Regions from separate parts of the Cetobacterium sp. ZOR0034 genome, predicted to be linked through region 4. Evidence: riboswitches for the same ligand, from Rfam matches in the RefSeq annotation. Region 4 holds a riboswitch; each other region holds the start of a gene.
The links. Region 4 has a riboswitch for cobalamin ahead of L992_RS00850 (TonB-dependent receptor). Riboswitches for the same ligand answer to the same signal wherever they lie in the genome.

Region 1 (4,197 bases), on a different contig from region 4:
AAATAAATATTAAAGTCACTGAAATTAATATAAGATTTTTGCTCTGCACTCTCACTTTTGCTCCTCACTCAACCCTTCTGAAATTTTTTCAATTCCTTTACTCACTTTTATTCCCGAAGATAGATAACTTAGAGGTATTCTTATAAATCTATCTTTTTTTACAGCTTCAAGCTCTGATATTGGAGAACGATTTTTTAAGAAATCTATCTTTGACTCATAACTTTTATCTCCATAATCTATAACAATTATTGCTAAGGGATTCTCATCTAATATTTTCTCCCAACTTCCAGTTCCAAAACTAAAGCTACTTTTTCTAAAAATATTTTCAGCTCCAGCTATTTCCATCATTGTATTTCCTATTCCATTTCCTCCAATTACAAATGGTGCTGACTCTTGACTATCATAAGCAAATATTTTAATCTTTTTCTTTCCTAAATTTTTTGATTTCACTTCTTCTATATCTGACTTCATATTTTTTACAACTTGATTTGCATTTTTTTCAAGATTAAATCTTTTTCCAAAATATAAAATATCCTCATAGATATCATCTATATTTGATGTTTTTTGAGATTTTGTAAAAAAAACTTCTACTCCATTTTCTTTTAATTCTTCAATAGTTCCTAGATTTTTAGGTGTTGCTATTGATTGCCATCCTGTTAAAAAAGTTGGATTCAATGAATAAAATAACTCTTTTGTTGGGGCTCCTGCTGCTAAAACAGGAATTTTATTATATTTCTGTTGGAGCTCTGGAAGAATCTCATCATCTAAAAAAGATGTTCCAATCAAATAATCTTCTGCTCCTATAGCCAACAACATCTCAGTTGTAAATTGTGATGTTGATACAACTCTTATAGAATCACTTGAAAAGGTAAGCGTAGTTAGTAATAAAAATAAAAATAATTTTTTCATATTCTTTCTCCTTTGAATAAAAAACGGAAGAGATTATCTCTTCCAAGTTTAATGGCTTGCTTTTCTCCCTCTTGCATATTCAGCTTTTTTTACAAGAATATCTTCAGGTCTTATATTTTCTAACTCTCTAGCCTTTTCAATAAAAATATTTTGAACTCTTTCTATTTCTCCTAATCCTTTTAAGTTTAAAGATACTTCAAACCCATTCTCTTCTAAAGCCTCTTTCCAGTCTTCAGCTATATCATTTTTTGCATGATCTCCAGCAACAAACATAAGAGGCATAAGTGTAACCTTCTCTTTTCCATCTTTCTTTAGCTCTTTAACAACCTTATCTAACCCTGGATATCCCTCCACAGTTCCTACATAAATAGGTTTTTCTAAATCTCTAGCTATATAATCTAACATAGGATATGTTGAGTGTGCTGGATGTTCCGTTCCATGACCTATCATAACGACAGCTTCACTTTTCGATAAATCTCCTATCTCATCTTCTAAAACTTCTAAAAGATGAAAGTAATCTTCTACTGATGTCAAAAGTGGAGTTCCAACTCTTATATCTTCAAATCTATCTGTAAAACTTTCAACTTCTCTTTTTAATGCTTCCATCTCTGTTCCATTTATTATATATGTTGGCTGAAGGATTACATGCTTATATCCCTCCACCAGTAATTTTTCTAAAATTTGAGTTGTATTTAAATTTTCTATTCCTCTTTTAGCTAAAATTCTATTTATTATTCTTGAAGTAAACACTTGATAAAAATCCAATTTTGGAAACTCAGCCTTTATCTTTTTATTTATAACATCTATTGTTTTCTCTCTAGTATCCTCGTGTGTAGTTCCAAAATGAGCAACTACAACCGCTCCTTTTTCTAAGTCCTTATAAAAATCCATCTTCTCTCCTCATATACATTTTTTATAGTAATACAAATTTTTCACCAATAAAAAAACCTCTCTTTTATCAATGAATTTTAAAGAGAAGTCAAATATATCAATATTATGCTTCTCCGTCCTCGCAGAATCTTTAATAATGGCAGGTCTCCTGACTTAGATTCATCCTACTAACAGCCCTTCCCAAAACTTTTCATTTCAGTGGTATTACTGCTTTTGTCCTCTATACAGTGGCGGGACCGTTTGAGATTTACACTCAATTCCCTTTTAATCTATAGAACCATTACTCTTCTTTATATGTAATATTAACACTTTATCGTACAAATTTCAATCAAATTATCTAAAATTTATAACATTATCATCTATTATTTATATTATTTATATCTTAAAGTATTGACTTTTATATATAAAAAAAGTTACTATTAAATTAATAACACACAAAGGAGATAACTCTATGAAAATAACTTCATCTAAATCTTTGTTATATTATTTAAAAAAAGAAAGAAAATTACTACTCTTTTTTCTTTCGATAAGACTAGCAATGACTGCTATAGATATCTACTCTCCTCTTTTAATAAAAAATTTAATTGATGAGGCCTTACCAACTAAAAATATAAATCTACTGCTAAAGTTTTCAATAATTTTAATAGTTTTATATATACTTCGTCTAGCTTTTGCAGTTCATTCTCAAGCTAATGGAAAACTTATGGGAAGTAAAATAAAACAATCCATGAGAAATGACCTTGTGAAGAAATTATTATCTCAACCTGCTGAATTTTTTAAAAAAAATCAAAGTGGTGATCTAATTTCTAGAGTAATAAGTGATTTAGATAGTGTTTCAACACTTTGTCACAGAGGATTAGAAGACTTTATATTTTCGGTTATTACAATTATTGCATCCATTTTCATTATGATTGATTTTGATTTAAAGTTATCTCTAATAACTTTATTTCCTCTTCCATTGACTCTTTTCTTTGTATATAAAGAAAATAAAAAAATGAAGGCTGGACATAGATTGGTACGAAAAAACTCAGGAATACTATCCTCTAATTTTCATGACACTCTAAGAACCATCTCATTTTTAAAAGATAATCATTTAGAAAAATATGCAGAAAATAAATTTCTAGAAAAAAATCAATCTTTATTGAATAGCGAGAAGGAAAATATGATTCCATCTAGTTTAATTGTTTCTGGAGTTACATTCTATTCTAATATAACCCAACTTATAATTATACTCGCAGGTGGATATCTATATATAAAAGATGGTGTTACTATGGGGATTATACTATCTTTCTTATTGCTTGTTGATCGATTTAGATTACGTATTATGAGAATGGTTGGCTTAGTTGATATTTATCAGAAAGGAATATCTGGAGTTAATCGTTTTAATGAGATTATAAATTTAAAAGATAGACCTGACGGTAATTTTGATTTCAACGAGCAGATTAAATCTATCGAATTTAAAGATATAAGCTTCTCTTTTGAAGAAAACAGTATTTTAAAAAACTTTAATCTAAAAATAAATAAAGGCGAAAAAATCGCTTTAGTCGGTGAAAGTGGAATCGGAAAAAGTACTACTGCTTCTCTTTTAAAAAGATCTCTTATTCCAACTGAAGGTAAAATCTTAATCAATGGAATTCCTTTAAACGAAATAACTTTTAAAAGTTATTTAAGCAAATTGGCCATTGTAGATCAAAGTGATTATATAATCAATGGAAGCATGATTGAAAACATTACTCTTGTTAAAGAAAATTTCTCAGATGAAGAGATAAAATTTGCAATCGATAAATCCTATGTATATGAGATTTTTGATAAGTTTTCTCTTGGAAAAGACACTATAATTGGAGAAGGAGGAGTTCATGCTAGCTCTGGACAAAAACAAAAGATTGCCATGGCTAGATTATTCTTAAAAAATCCAGATTTAATTCTCTTAGATGAAGCTACAAATGCACTAGATATCATAAATGAGAAATCTATTTTAAAAAATATAAAAGAGGAATATAGCGATAGAATTCTTATAGCTATAACTCATAGATTAAGTTTACTAGAGGATTTTGATAAAATTTATGTCCTTGGTGAAAATAATATTGTTGAAGAAGGAAGCTTCTCAGAACTTTTGGCTTCAAAAGGAAAATTTTACAAACTTTACAATGGAATCAGATAAAAAAAAGTCACCCAAAGGTGACTTTTTTAATTATTCATCATCAGAAGAGTTTGCTTCACTTCCTGCTTCCATATCTTGATAAACTTCAGTATTTAGATTTCCTAAACTCTTATCAACCATTAATGCATTTGTAACCGATCCGATTACGTTTAACATTGTTCTAGGCATATCGATAATTGGGTCGATTGCTAAAATTGGATTGATTAAAGGGAACATAGCTGCTAAACCAGTACCTG
Region 2 (4,197 bases), on a different contig from region 4:
ATGTTTTACTTCAAAAAAATGTGGAGTGGGAGCAGTATAGTTTTACAGTTGAAAATATAGAGTTGGGTGGACTTACTATAAATCTGAGATGGAAAAATTTGAATCGGCAAAAAATGGAACTTATGGTAGATCAGTGGAACTTGGTAAAAGGTAAATATGAACTAGAGATAGAGTATCAATATTCGGATAGAAAAGAAGTTTTGAAACTAAGTATTAATATGCCTGAATTTAATCCTGAAATATATTTAGATTTTGATTATAAAACTCCGATTTTGAAGAAACAGGAGTATGGTAAAAAATATTTGATTATAAAAAAGATAGGTTTGAATGATTATGATCTAGAAATAACTAAAAACAAGGTAAATTCGGAAGGACTAAAATTGAATTTAGCTAAAGAAGCTTCATTGAAAATCGTTCAGGAAAATATAGAGAAGCAAGAAAGTTTAGAAAATGTTAGAATTGTTCCTTTAAAAGAGGTATATCCTAATATTTATATCGAGCAGTTAAATGATGATATATTTAATGATACGAAAGAGATTTATATAGGGTTAGAGTTGCCTCAAAACTTGGATTTAAATATGAATTATAGAATTGAGGGAGAGGTATTAAGTCTTAGTTACAATAGAGTAAAAAAGGTTTTGATTGATAAAGTTTTTATATTAGCTATGAAAAATGAAGTTTCAAAGACGATAGCCTTAGATAAATGGTATATACCTGGGCAAAAAATATATATTGATGATTTTAGAGAGGTTCAAGGGTATTATTTATTAGAGGAAACGGGAGTATTGTCTGGAAAATATAGTGGTCTTAAAATAAAAGTAAATGATATAGAAGAAGAGATAGATGAGTTTGGAGAAAGTGAAGAGATAGATTTAGATTTTGGAAGAATGAAAATTGAAAATGGAAGAGCTTCTATTTGTATTGATAAGTTAAATCATTTAATTCAAGGGTCGGAAATTAATTATAAAATTTTTGATAAAAATGAAAATATTATAGAGAGTGTTCGTTTAAAGTTTTATATAGAAAATTAGTTTATAAAATATTATTAAATAAAAAAGGTGAGGTGTGAAATTATGAAGAAATTGGTATTAGTTTTGTTTGCGATTTTTTTAATGGGAGGATGTTTTGCTAAAAAGGTAGATGTGTTATCAAAAGTTCTCGATAATACTTACAGTTTAGAGAATGTAATTGAAGAAAGTCAGATTGATGTTTTTTTTCAGAAGGAAAAAATAGTAGGTAATTCTGGAGTGAATAGATATTTTGCAACTTATAAAATAGATGGAGATAAAATTTCTGTGGGGGAAATAGGTACAACTAGAATGATGGGACCAGAAAATTTAATGTTACAAGAGCAAGGGTATTTAAAAAACTTAAAAGAAGCACAAGAGGTTAGAATAACAGAAAATGGAATTCGAATAGTTACAAAAAGTGGAGTGGAATTAAATTTTGTTAAGAAATAAAAAAATATTAATAAATATAATGATTTTGTTCTTACTCTTGTTGACAGGGTGCTCATCAGCTAAAATTAGTGAAAAAGAAAGACAGGTTAGAGTAGTTAAAATTTCAGGCTTTTACAACAATTGGAAGGGGACTAAATATAGATTAGGTGGAACTACTAAATCGGGAGTAGATTGCTCAGCTCTTATGCAACACTTATATAAACAGAAGTTTGAAGTTAGTTTACCTAGGACAACTGAAAAGATGTCCTTAGAAGGGAAAAAAATAAAAAATAGAACTCACTGGGAAGTTGGAGATTTGTTATTTTTTAAAATTGGTAGAAAAAAAATACGTCATGTAGGTGTTTATTTAGGAAATAATAGATTTTTACATGCATCAACCTCTAGAGGGGTGATTATCTCTGAGGTTGATGATTATTGGAATAAGCATTTGTGGCAAGTTAGAAAGGTTTTGTAAATTATACCTAAATTGTTATTATATTTTAAATGTACAGATAAAGTTTTTGTTATAAAAAAATTATATTGGAAAATATTAAGTAAGATGTGTTAACATGTGAAGTACTAAAAAATGACATCTTAATATGGAAGTGTGGTTAAATTCCACTACGGCCCCGCCACTGTAACATTGACGAAAGCACAAAAGCTCACTGAGGTAACTTGGGAAGAGGTGCGAGTAGGGTGAAATGAGTCAGGATACTTTTAAGATGATACTTCGAGGGAGGAAAAATGAATAGAAAAATCATGGTGCTAAGTCTTTTGACTTACACAACTTTGGCTTATTCAAAGTTAGATGAGAGGATTATAAAACTGGAAGAAAGTGTTATAACCACAGATAATTTTGAAACCAATATCAAAGAAACAGGAGCGAATATAACAGTTATAACAAGTGAAGAGATAGTTGAAAAAGGGGCTCAAAATCTTGTGGATATTGTAAGGATGGCACCTGGAGTTATTGTATCACATTATTATGATAGTATTAGATTTGATGTGCGTGGAGCAGGGAGTCCTGTTCATGCAGAAAAAAATACCATAGTAACATTGGATGGAGTACCTATAAAAGGAGATCAGATAACAAATATTCCAATAGCAAATATTGAAAGAGTAGAAGTTGTTCCTGGCGGTGGAGGGATTTTATACGGTGATGGAGCTATTGGAGGAATTGTAAATATTAGATTAAAAAAAATTGATTCATTTTCAGAGGGGAAAAATTATTCAGGGCATATATCAGGATCTGTATCAAGTCATGAATCTAATAAATTTGGTGTTGGTGTGAATACAAAAATGACAGAAAAAATTGCAACAAGTATTGGATATAACTCTAGCTTACAAAGAAGTGATAAAAGAGGCGATGAATATGGAGATATATTTAGTAAAAGAAAGAACTTTGTGCTAAGTACAAAATATAATTTAAATGATGGAGAGATTGACTTTAGATATACAAGAGATGAAAAAAAATATGCTAAAGATGGTGATGTACCAGAGGATATTTATGAAAATGATAGTAGAAATCCGGGGAATATTTCAAGAGGTGAATCACATAGCAATGATTATTACTTAGGATATAGATATGATTTGAATAAAAAAACTCAACTGTACTCTTATTTAGGTTTTTATGAAAAGAAATTTGAAACTCATAATCCAAAAACAGGAACCGTAATTCCTAAAGATGATGAGGAAAAATTTTATGGGAAAATTCAATTAAAGCATAACTATACAGAGAGTGATTATTTTATGTTAGGAACTGATTTAACTAAAGAGATTGCGACTCCACAAGATAAACGAATTGATGATTCAACAAAAGATAGTTATGGAATATTCTTAATGAATGAAAATAAAAGAGGTAAATTTACATTTTTACAAGGTGTTAGATACAATACTGCAGAGTATAACTATTATTTTAGAAATAGATCACCTATTCCAGAAGAGAAGTGGGATACTAAAAATAAGACAAAGTATAATGACTATTCTTACACTTTGGAAACGAGATATTCCTATAATGAATCAGGCGTTGTTTATGGAAAATTATCTAGAGATTTTAGAACTCCGTTAATATCAGAGATGCGTTATACAGTAAATGCTGAAAAATTAAACCCACAAACACAAGATACAATAGAGTTTGGTGTGAAAGATTATATAAATGATACATATATAAGTTTGTCAACATTCTATAAGATGACAAGAGATGAAATCTATTATAGTGGTGAGGAGTATTCGAATTTCCCATATTATAATATTGGAGATACTGAGAGATACGGTGTAGAAATTTTTGCAGAACATTATTTTGAAAAGCTTACTTTAAATACATCAATAACATATATATATCACAAAATAAAAGATTCTAAATTTGATAGTTTAAAAGATAAAGAGGTTCCTTTTATTCCTAATTGGAAATTGGGATTTGGTGCAAGATATGAATTTACACCTAAAATAGTTGGAAACGCAGATGTAATTTACTATGGAAGATATTTTGACTCGGATGATCCTACAAATATCAGAAAAAAGGATCAAGGAGATTATGCAACTGTTGATATTTCATTGTCTTATAAACCTTTAGAATCTCTTACATTAACTGGAAGAGTTAATAATTTGTTTGATGAAAAATATGCAACATATGTGGGATATTGGGATGATATAAGACAATATAATAGAGGGGATGGAAGAATTTATACGTTGGAAGCGACTTATAAATTCTAAGGTAGTTATGAAGAGGCTGAGAAATATTTTAAAGGAAGCTAAAGAA
Region 3 (4,197 bases), on a different contig from region 4:
GAATATGAAAAAGGTGAGAAAATCTTAGTGATAGATAATCTTACCGCTAAAAGTCTTTTTGGTAGTTCAGAAAATGCTGTTGGAAATGAGATGTCTTTTGCTATTGGAAGAAAAAATAGCCCTATCACTTATAAAATTGTTGGAGTTTTTAAAAATCCATTAGAAGAACTTGTGAAAGTTATGGGTGGACAAAGAATCCCTAGATTTATGAGAACCCCACTTAACACGTATGATAAAGTTTATAATCTATCTACAGGAGGATATAACTCTATAATTGTAGAATCTAAAAACCCTGAAGAGTTAGCTACTGATATGAGTGCTGCTAATAAAGTTTTAGAGGATATTAGCGGAGTTAAAGGACTATATCAAGTTGAAACTATGAGTAATGCTGCTGCTTCATTTGATAAAATTCTAAGTACTTTAAATCTATTTATAACTTTTGTTGCTGGTATCTCACTTTTTGTTGGTGGAATCGGAGTTATGAATATAATGTTAGTTAGTGTTATTGAAAGAACAAAGGAGATCGGAATAAGAAAAGCAATTGGTGCTACAAACAAAGATATACTAATTCAATTTTTAATGGAGTCTGTTATTTTAACAGGAATCGGTGGAGTTGTAGGTGTAGTTATTGGAGTTTCGTTAGCTCTTATAATTGGATACTTTGTAAATATCCCTCCAGTATTTTCGATATTTTCAATATCATTAGCACTCGGAGTTTCAACATTCATAGGAGTTATCTTCGGAGTCACACCAGCTAAAAAGGCTTCACAACTTAATCCTATAGATGCTTTAAGAGCTGAATAACTTAAAAAAATAAACCCCGTATAGTTAAAAACTAAAACGGGGTTTTATCTTTTTATTTTTTATCAACTAAAATAGATTCAAAATTTTCTAAATCAATATGACAATAACCATTTGGATTTTTCTTTAAATAATTTTGATGATATTCTTCTGCCAAATAAAAATTTTCCAAAACTTTTATCTCAATTTGAATTTTTTCAGAATAACTTTGCTGTAGAATTAATATCTCCTTATCAATTATTGATTTATCATTTAAATCAGTATAATAAATCCCTGTTCGATACTGTGTTCCTCTATCATTACCCTGTTTGTTTAAACTAGTTGGATCAATAATTCTAAAATAATATTTCAAAAGTAGAGGTAAATCTATAATATTTCTATCATAAATCACTTTTACTGTTTCGGCATGACCTGTATGTCTGTATATAACATCTTCATAGCTTGGATTTTCTGTAGAACCATTAGCATAACCTGAAACAACATCTATCACTCCAGATATTTTTTTCATATAGGCCTCTACTCCCCAAAAACATCCTCCGGCTAAATAAATCTCATGAATATTTAAGTTTGAATCGATATTTTTAATTTTCATAAAATCACCTCATCTACATTATATACAAAATTTGTTAATTTTAATACTAAATATCTTTACTTTTTGCATATCCAGCTTTTTTTTCTATAATATCAATACTTCTATGCTTTTCTAAAAATTTTGCATTCCCTACAAACATATCTTGAATTTCAGGAATCTCTCCTAAAGGAGTTAATTTTACTTTTACTTTGAATCCCTCTTTCTCTAAGTTTTCTTTCCAATCTCCAGCTATATCATTTTTTGCATGATCTCCAGCTACAAACATCATAGGCATTAAGACAACTTCTTTCTTTCCAGCTTTTTTCAATTGTCTCACAACAGTTTCAAAAGTTGGATATCCTTCAACTGTTCCCACATAAATTGGTTCATTCATATCTTTTGCCATATAGTCAAACATTGCATAAGCTGAAGTAGCAGAATTATATGTTCCATGTCCTACTAAAACTACTCCTTCTCTTTTCCCTAGAGGTGCTGCTATTTTCATTATCGCCTTTATTGCGTCTTCATAATGATGTGGATCTGTTAGAAGTGCATCCCCTATTCTCAAATTATTAAAATCTTTTGAATGAAGTAAAACCTCTCTTTTTATTGACTCCATTTCCACACCATCTATTATATTTGTTGGTTGTATAATAACATTTTTATACCCTTGTTTTTTTAATGAAGTCAAAACTTCACTCGGATTATACTTCTTTATTCCCTCGTTAGCCTCTACTCTTTTAGCAACAATTCTCGAAGTATAAGCCTCAAAAACATCAGCTTTTCCTTCAAAAGCCTTAATTGCTTTTTGATTGATTCTATCGATTGTTTTAGCTCTCGTGTCTTTATGTGTAGTTCCAAAATGTGTCATAATTATAGCACTTTTTCCCCCTGTATAAAAATTTGAGTCCTCAAAAGCATCTTCACCATGAGCTAGAATTAATGCTGATGACAAACAAAATAGTGATAATAATAATTTTTTCATAAAAATAACCTCCCAAATATAATTTTAAATTTGAGAGAAGAGCTTAAACTCTTCTCCGTCCTCGCAGATTATAATGGCAGGTCTCCTGACTCAGATTCACTTTACTCATATTCCTTCCCAAATTTTAAAATAAAAATTCAGTGGATTAATCTATTTTCATCCTCTTTACAGTGGCGGGACCGTTTAAGCTTTTCACTCAATTCCCTTTTAATCTTTCGAACCATTACAGAGGTATATTATCATTACATTGTATTTTTTTCAATCATTCTATAAAAAAAGAATACTCCGTGAGCTATATATATATTATGTTGATATTTAAATATCTATTTTCTTTTATTCTTATAAAAATATACAATATATATTCTAGACACTAAAGCTCCGATTAATGCTGCAAAAAAGTTATAACCATTGTTTTGTGCCAAGAAATAAAAACCCCCTAAAAGAATAATAATTCTCACTAGAGATGTGATAAATATAAATAATGACGGATTTTTAAATCTTTTACTTTCATTTACTCCAAAATCTAGACTATAAAAAAATAAAAACCCTAAAACAATCCCACCTACAAATGCAATAACCATCCTACTCATCTCCTTATATTTAAAGAATTTACACCATTAATTCCATATTTTTATTTACTGTAAAATAAACAACTTTCCTTGCAATTAATCTACATTTTAAAATATACAATAAAAGTATTTGACTTTTTTTATTTTTTGTTATATTATTTTAATACAGTCTTTATATTTTGGCAAAATAAGGGAAACCTTATGACGCAAAGCTACAGGGTCTTTTAAATGACAGCCAGCTACACTTTATAGTGTAGTTGGTTTTTTTGTTTTTATTAGGAGGGAATTAATGAGAAAAATTTTAATGTTAAGCACTTTATTTGGGGTGGTGTCTCTAAATCTTTTATCAAATGAAGGACAGTCTAATCAAGCAATAATGCAGATTAATGCTAAGGTTTTAAAACCGCTAACAGTAAAAGCTGATAAAGATCTAGAGTTCGGCGATATTTTACCTGGAACTTTCAATCAAGCTTTTTCTAGTTTCTCGCTTCAAGGAGAATCTAATTCGAAAGTTAGAATAACTTTTGAAGGTGTAAAATCTGAAGGAGATAGTTTTAGAGTTCCTTTAAAAAATGGGAATAATACTTTCACAATTTTATTTAATTGTACTCAAATAAATAAACCTGGTGAATGGATTACTCCTGGAAATGATGTTATTGAATTATCTGACTCAGGAAAACAGATTCTGAATATTGCTGCTTCGACTGATGTAAGTCGTGACCAAGCTCCGGGAATATATTCAGGGAATTTCACTTTAAAAGCTCATTATAATTAATTGTCATAATCAAATTCACAATAAAAGACATCCTTCATAACAGTATAATTACTATTACAAAGGATGTCTTATTTTTATCTTTCAGCTCTTATTTCGCTTACAACTTCTAATAAAAACTTCTTACATTGATCATTTTTTATTGTATAATAAACCTCGTGTAATTCGTGTGATGGAAACTCTGCTAATAAAATATTCATAGCCATTCTATCTCTATAAATATCACTTCTATTTAAGCTTCTCTCTATTCTTCTTAGACTCTCTTCATCTTCTTCTAAAAGATTATCTACAATTGTATTTGCATTTTTTATCATAATATCTAGATTTGTTAATCTATCTCTACGATTTCTGACTTTGTTCTTCTCATAAAACTTCTTTCCTTTGTTTAACTCTTCTAAAAGACCAAAAAGATTTAATTCAGGATTTTTCTCTAATATATTTAATATCTTTCCGTATATTATATTACTCTCTTTATCCTCAGGACTTTGTTTTTCTAAAG
Region 4 (4,197 bases):
TAGATAGGGATTTGTGTTTTAAGCATTAGTTTATGTTTAGATACAGATCCATTTTGTGTTACAAATTTGGATCTGTATCTAAGGGGAAATAACTTTAAAAAAAGATTATTTTTATAGGATTCTTTTAATGAGGGTCACTTAGGTACAGTTGTACTTAGGTGACCCTCTTTTTATTTAAAAAAAATTTCGGAGGAGAAAAATGATAGGAGTAGAAACATTTATAACATTTGGAGCGTATTTAATATTTTTAATAGGAGTGGGAGTTTACTTTTATGGTAAAACCTCCAGTTCAGAGGATTACTTAATCGGTGGAAGAGGAGTAGGAAGTTGGGTAACTGCATTATCGGCACAAGCTAGTGATATGAGTGGTTGGTTGCTTATGGGTTTACCTGGAGCTGTTTATCTTTCAGGATTTGGGGAGATTTGGGTTGTAATAGGTCTTGCAATAGGGACTTATTTAAACTGGAAGTTTATAGCACCAAAATTAAGAGTAGAAACAGAGATTGAAGATACATTGACTTTACCAACATTTTTAGAAAGAAAATTAAAAGATGATAAGGGAACTATTAGAAAAATTTTGGCTGTAGGAACACTATTTTTCTTTACAATATACTCTTCATCTGGATTAGTAGCTGCTGGAAAATTATTTGAGTCGATACTTGGAATAGATTATAAGGTGGCAGTTGTAGTCGGAGCAGTAACAATCGTTGTGTATACATTTATGGGTGGATATTTGGCATCGTGTTGGACAGATTTCTTCCAAGGAGCTCTTATGTTTATGGCAATAATAGCTGTTCCAGTAATGGCTTATTATAAAATAGGAGATTTAGAAACTGTGAAGCAAGGAATAGAGTTAAAGGGAATAACTTTTGATATATTTAAACAAGGTGGAAAGAATATTGGAGTTATGGGTATCTTATCATCTTTAGCTTGGGGATTGGGTTATTTTGGACAACCACATATTTTAGTTAGATTTATGAGTATAAGTGATGTAAAAGAGTTAAAGAAATCTAGAAGAATAGCTATGATTTGGGTATTAATATCACTAATTGGAGCTATAGCAATTGGATTATTAGGAATTCCTTTATTTAAAGAGGTAAGTCAACTTGGTGGAGATGCAGAGAAGATATTTATTTATATGATAAAAGAGTTATTTAACCCTTGGGTGGCTGGAATTTTATTAGCAGCAATACTATCTGCAATAATGTCTACAATAGATTCTCAACTATTAGTATCATCAACAACATTAACTGAAGATTTTTATGAATATATAAAAAGAGATGCTACAGATAAAGAGATTATGTTTGTAGGTAGAGTTTGTGTAGTAGTGATTGCATTACTAGCTTTATTATTTGCTCTTAATCAAAATGCTAAAGTTTTATCGCTAGTTGCATATGCTTGGGGAGGATTTGGGACAATATTTGGACCAGCAATAATAGGTGTTTTATATTTAAAAGATGTAAGTGCAAAAAGTGTTTTATCAGGAATTTTAGTGGGGACATTTGTGTTTTTAATCTGGAAAGTTATTGGATTAGATGCTTATATGTATGAGCTATTACCAGGATTTATGACAAATTTAATAACAGTTTATATAGCTGAGAAAGTATTCTGTAAAAGGGTAGTTGAAGCATAATGAAAAAGGTACAAAATTATTTTGTACCTTTTTTTTCTAAATGTAATAATTCATCCTTTAAAGTTAATCCATACGCGTAACCTGTTAATTTTCCATTACTACCAATAACTCTATGACAGGGAATAACTATGGGAATTGGATTTTTATTATTTGCCATTCCGACAGCTCTACAAGCCTTTGGATTTCCAATAGCGATGGCAATGTCTTTATATGATTTTACTTCACCATAAGGTATTTTTAAAAGAGCATTCCAAACAGATTTTTGAAATTCTGTTCCTGATGGATTTATTTTAAAAGTGAAGTATTTTCTTTTTCCGTTTAAAAACTCTTCAATCTCTTTAAAAGCTTTTTCTAAAAGTTTTGTAAGTTTAAAGGTTCTATTTGAAGAGGGATTGTTGAGTTCTATTTTTGTGACTTCTTCTTCATTTGCTTCTATTTTAAGTAATCCGAGTGGAGTATCAAAAATATAAAAATAACCTGGAACTATATTTTTCATAAGACCTCCTATTAAAACATAATTTTAGATTATACTGAAATAATAGAAAAAAATCAAGATTATTTAAAAAAACATGTTCGTTAAAAGGTTAAAACTTTTAAAAACAAAATAATTGTAGTATAATAAATTAGTATGGTTTTGAAATTAAAAGGGAATTAAGTGAGAATCTTAAACGGTCACGCCACTGTGAAATGGACGAAGATAGTAAAACCACTGGGAAACTGGGAAGGGCTATTGTTAGGATGAAGTTGAGTCAGGATACCTGCCATAAAATTTAAATCTGCGAGTGACAGAATGGGAGGATTAAAAAAAGTGAATAAAAAATTTTTATTAGGAGCATTAGTTGTTGTAGCTAATTTAGCTGTGGCAGAACAAAAAGTTGTAAAGCTAGAAGAAAGTGTTATAACGAGTGAAAATACTTTTGCAACAGTAGCAGATATTCCAAAAAATATAACTGTTTTAACGGCCGAAGAGATAGAGCAAAGAGGAGCGAAGACAGTAGCGGAAGCTTTAAAATTAGTATCGAGTGTAACTGTTAAAGAGATGGGTGGAGCAGATGCGGCTTTTGATATGAGAGGGCAAGGAGCAACAGCAAAATCAAATGTAATAGTTCTTGTAGATGGGGCACCGATAAACTCAATAGATTTATCAGGATATAAAACAAGTTCAATCCCTGTAGATAATATAGAAAGAATAGAGGTTATTCCTTCGGGAGGTTCTGTTTTATATGGAGATGGAGCGATTGGTGGAACAATAAATATTGTAACTAAAATGCCAAAGGATAAAAAGAACTATGGTAGCTTAAATAGTGAAATAGGATCATATGGGTTAAAGAAACAGCAGGCTATATATGGAACTAAGATTAACGACAAACTATCTTTAGAATTAGATTATTTAAAAAAAGAGAAAGATGGATATAGAGATTATGCTAAGGATGATTTAGAAAGTTTTGGACTTAGAACAAGATATAAGTTAGCAGATGGAGAGTTTGGATTTAAATATAATTATTCGAATAATGAGTTTAGAGCTCCTGGAAGTTTAACAAGAGAAGAGGTTGACGGAGATAGAACTCAAGTTTCAAGTAACCCGAAGACATGGAAAGTTGATGGGAAAACAGAGAAAAATGATTTTGCTGGAGATTATGTATATAATATTGATTCTAATTTAGAATTTAAATTATTAGGAACATTTACTCATGAAAGATACTCTTCAAATGGAAGTAACTATAAAACCGAGATAAAATACTTAAAACCACAATTGAAATACTCTTACTTAGATGATAGTTATGTTGTTATAGGCGGAGATATTTATAAAGGACATACAACGGATTTTGCATATGGAAATGGAAAGGCAGAAAAAGATTCATTGGGTGGATTTTTAATAAATAGTTATACTATTGATAAGTTTAGATTTACCCAAGGGTATAGAAGACAAAATATAGAGTACAATGGTTTGAAGGATGATGAAAATAAAAATAAAATAAAATATAACAAAAAATTTAAAGAGGATGCAGTTGAGCTAACAGGAAGTTATCTATATTCAGATTCAGGATCGACTTATGTAAGTTATACAACAGGATTTAGAGCTCCAAATACTGATGAGATTCGTGCTTGGGATGGAGAATATAAACCTCAAAGAACAGAAACTTATGAAGTTGGAGTAAAGGATTACATAGGAAATACATATGTTTCGACATCTGTATTCTATATTGAGACTGAGAACGAAATTTTTTATGGAAAAAATGATTCAACTGATGAGAAAAGTAATAGAAATTTAGATGGAACAAGTAAAAGAAAAGGAATCGAGGTTTCATTAGAGCACTACTTTGATAAGTTGACGATTTCAGAATCATTGACATATATGAGAACAGAGTTTAAAGATGGAAAGGATATTCCAGGGGTTCCAAATGTAAAGGGAGTATTGAACTTTAATTATAGATTTAATGATAAGTTAACTTTAAATAACTCTTGGGAGTATTATGGTAAAGCTTTTGATGCATCTGATGAAGAAAATATAAGAGAAAAAGTGAATAGTTATTTAATAAGTGGAATATCTATGTCATATGACT

Region 1: another riboswitch for cobalamin. It lies ahead of L992_RS07880 (sirohydrochlorin cobaltochelatase); the one in region 4 lies ahead of L992_RS00850 (TonB-dependent receptor).
Region 2: another riboswitch for cobalamin. It lies ahead of L992_RS12805 (TonB-dependent receptor); the one in region 4 lies ahead of L992_RS00850 (TonB-dependent receptor).
Region 3: another riboswitch for cobalamin. It lies ahead of L992_RS06780 (sirohydrochlorin cobaltochelatase); the one in region 4 lies ahead of L992_RS00850 (TonB-dependent receptor).

Annotation. Positions count from the first base shown of each region.
Region 1 is NZ_JTLI01000035.1:25,639-29,835, reverse strand. Features, by position in the region: gene L992_RS07890 (iron ABC transporter permease) at 1-19, opposite strand, end outside; gene L992_RS07885 (ABC transporter substrate-binding protein) at 52-909, opposite strand; gene L992_RS07880 (sirohydrochlorin cobaltochelatase) at 958-1,800, opposite strand; cobalamin riboswitch at 1,921-2,097, opposite strand; gene L992_RS07875 (ABC transporter ATP-binding protein) at 2,252-3,961, shown strand; gene L992_RS07870 (cation:dicarboxylate symporter family transporter) at 3,992-4,197, opposite strand, start outside.
Region 2 is NZ_JTLI01000113.1:3,878-8,074, reverse strand. Features, by position in the region: gene L992_RS12820 (hypothetical protein) at 1-1,031, shown strand, start outside; gene L992_RS12815 (META domain-containing protein) at 1,074-1,460, shown strand; gene L992_RS12810 (NlpC/P60 family protein) at 1,447-1,914, shown strand; cobalamin riboswitch at 1,987-2,177, shown strand; gene L992_RS12805 (TonB-dependent receptor) at 2,184-4,151, shown strand; gene L992_RS12800 (YkgJ family cysteine cluster protein) at 4,159-4,197, shown strand, end outside.
Region 3 is NZ_JTLI01000029.1:19,404-23,600, forward strand. Features, by position in the region: gene L992_RS06770 (ABC transporter permease) at 1-804, shown strand, start outside; partial or broken gene msrA (peptide-methionine (S)-S-oxide reductase MsrA) at 860-1,363, opposite strand; gene L992_RS06780 (sirohydrochlorin cobaltochelatase) at 1,440-2,357, opposite strand; cobalamin riboswitch at 2,415-2,597, opposite strand; gene L992_RS06785 (ATP synthase subunit I) at 2,681-2,938, opposite strand; cyclic di-GMP riboswitch class I at 3,098-3,173, shown strand; gene L992_RS06790 (DUF4402 domain-containing protein) at 3,216-3,701, shown strand; gene L992_RS06795 (hypothetical protein) at 3,776-4,197, opposite strand, start outside.
Region 4 is NZ_JTLI01000002.1:61,128-65,324, reverse strand. Features, by position in the region: gene putP (sodium/proline symporter PutP) at 200-1,633, shown strand; gene L992_RS00855 (methylated-DNA--[protein]-cysteine S-methyltransferase) at 1,650-2,129, opposite strand; cobalamin riboswitch at 2,246-2,414, shown strand; gene L992_RS00850 (TonB-dependent receptor) at 2,442-4,197, shown strand, end outside.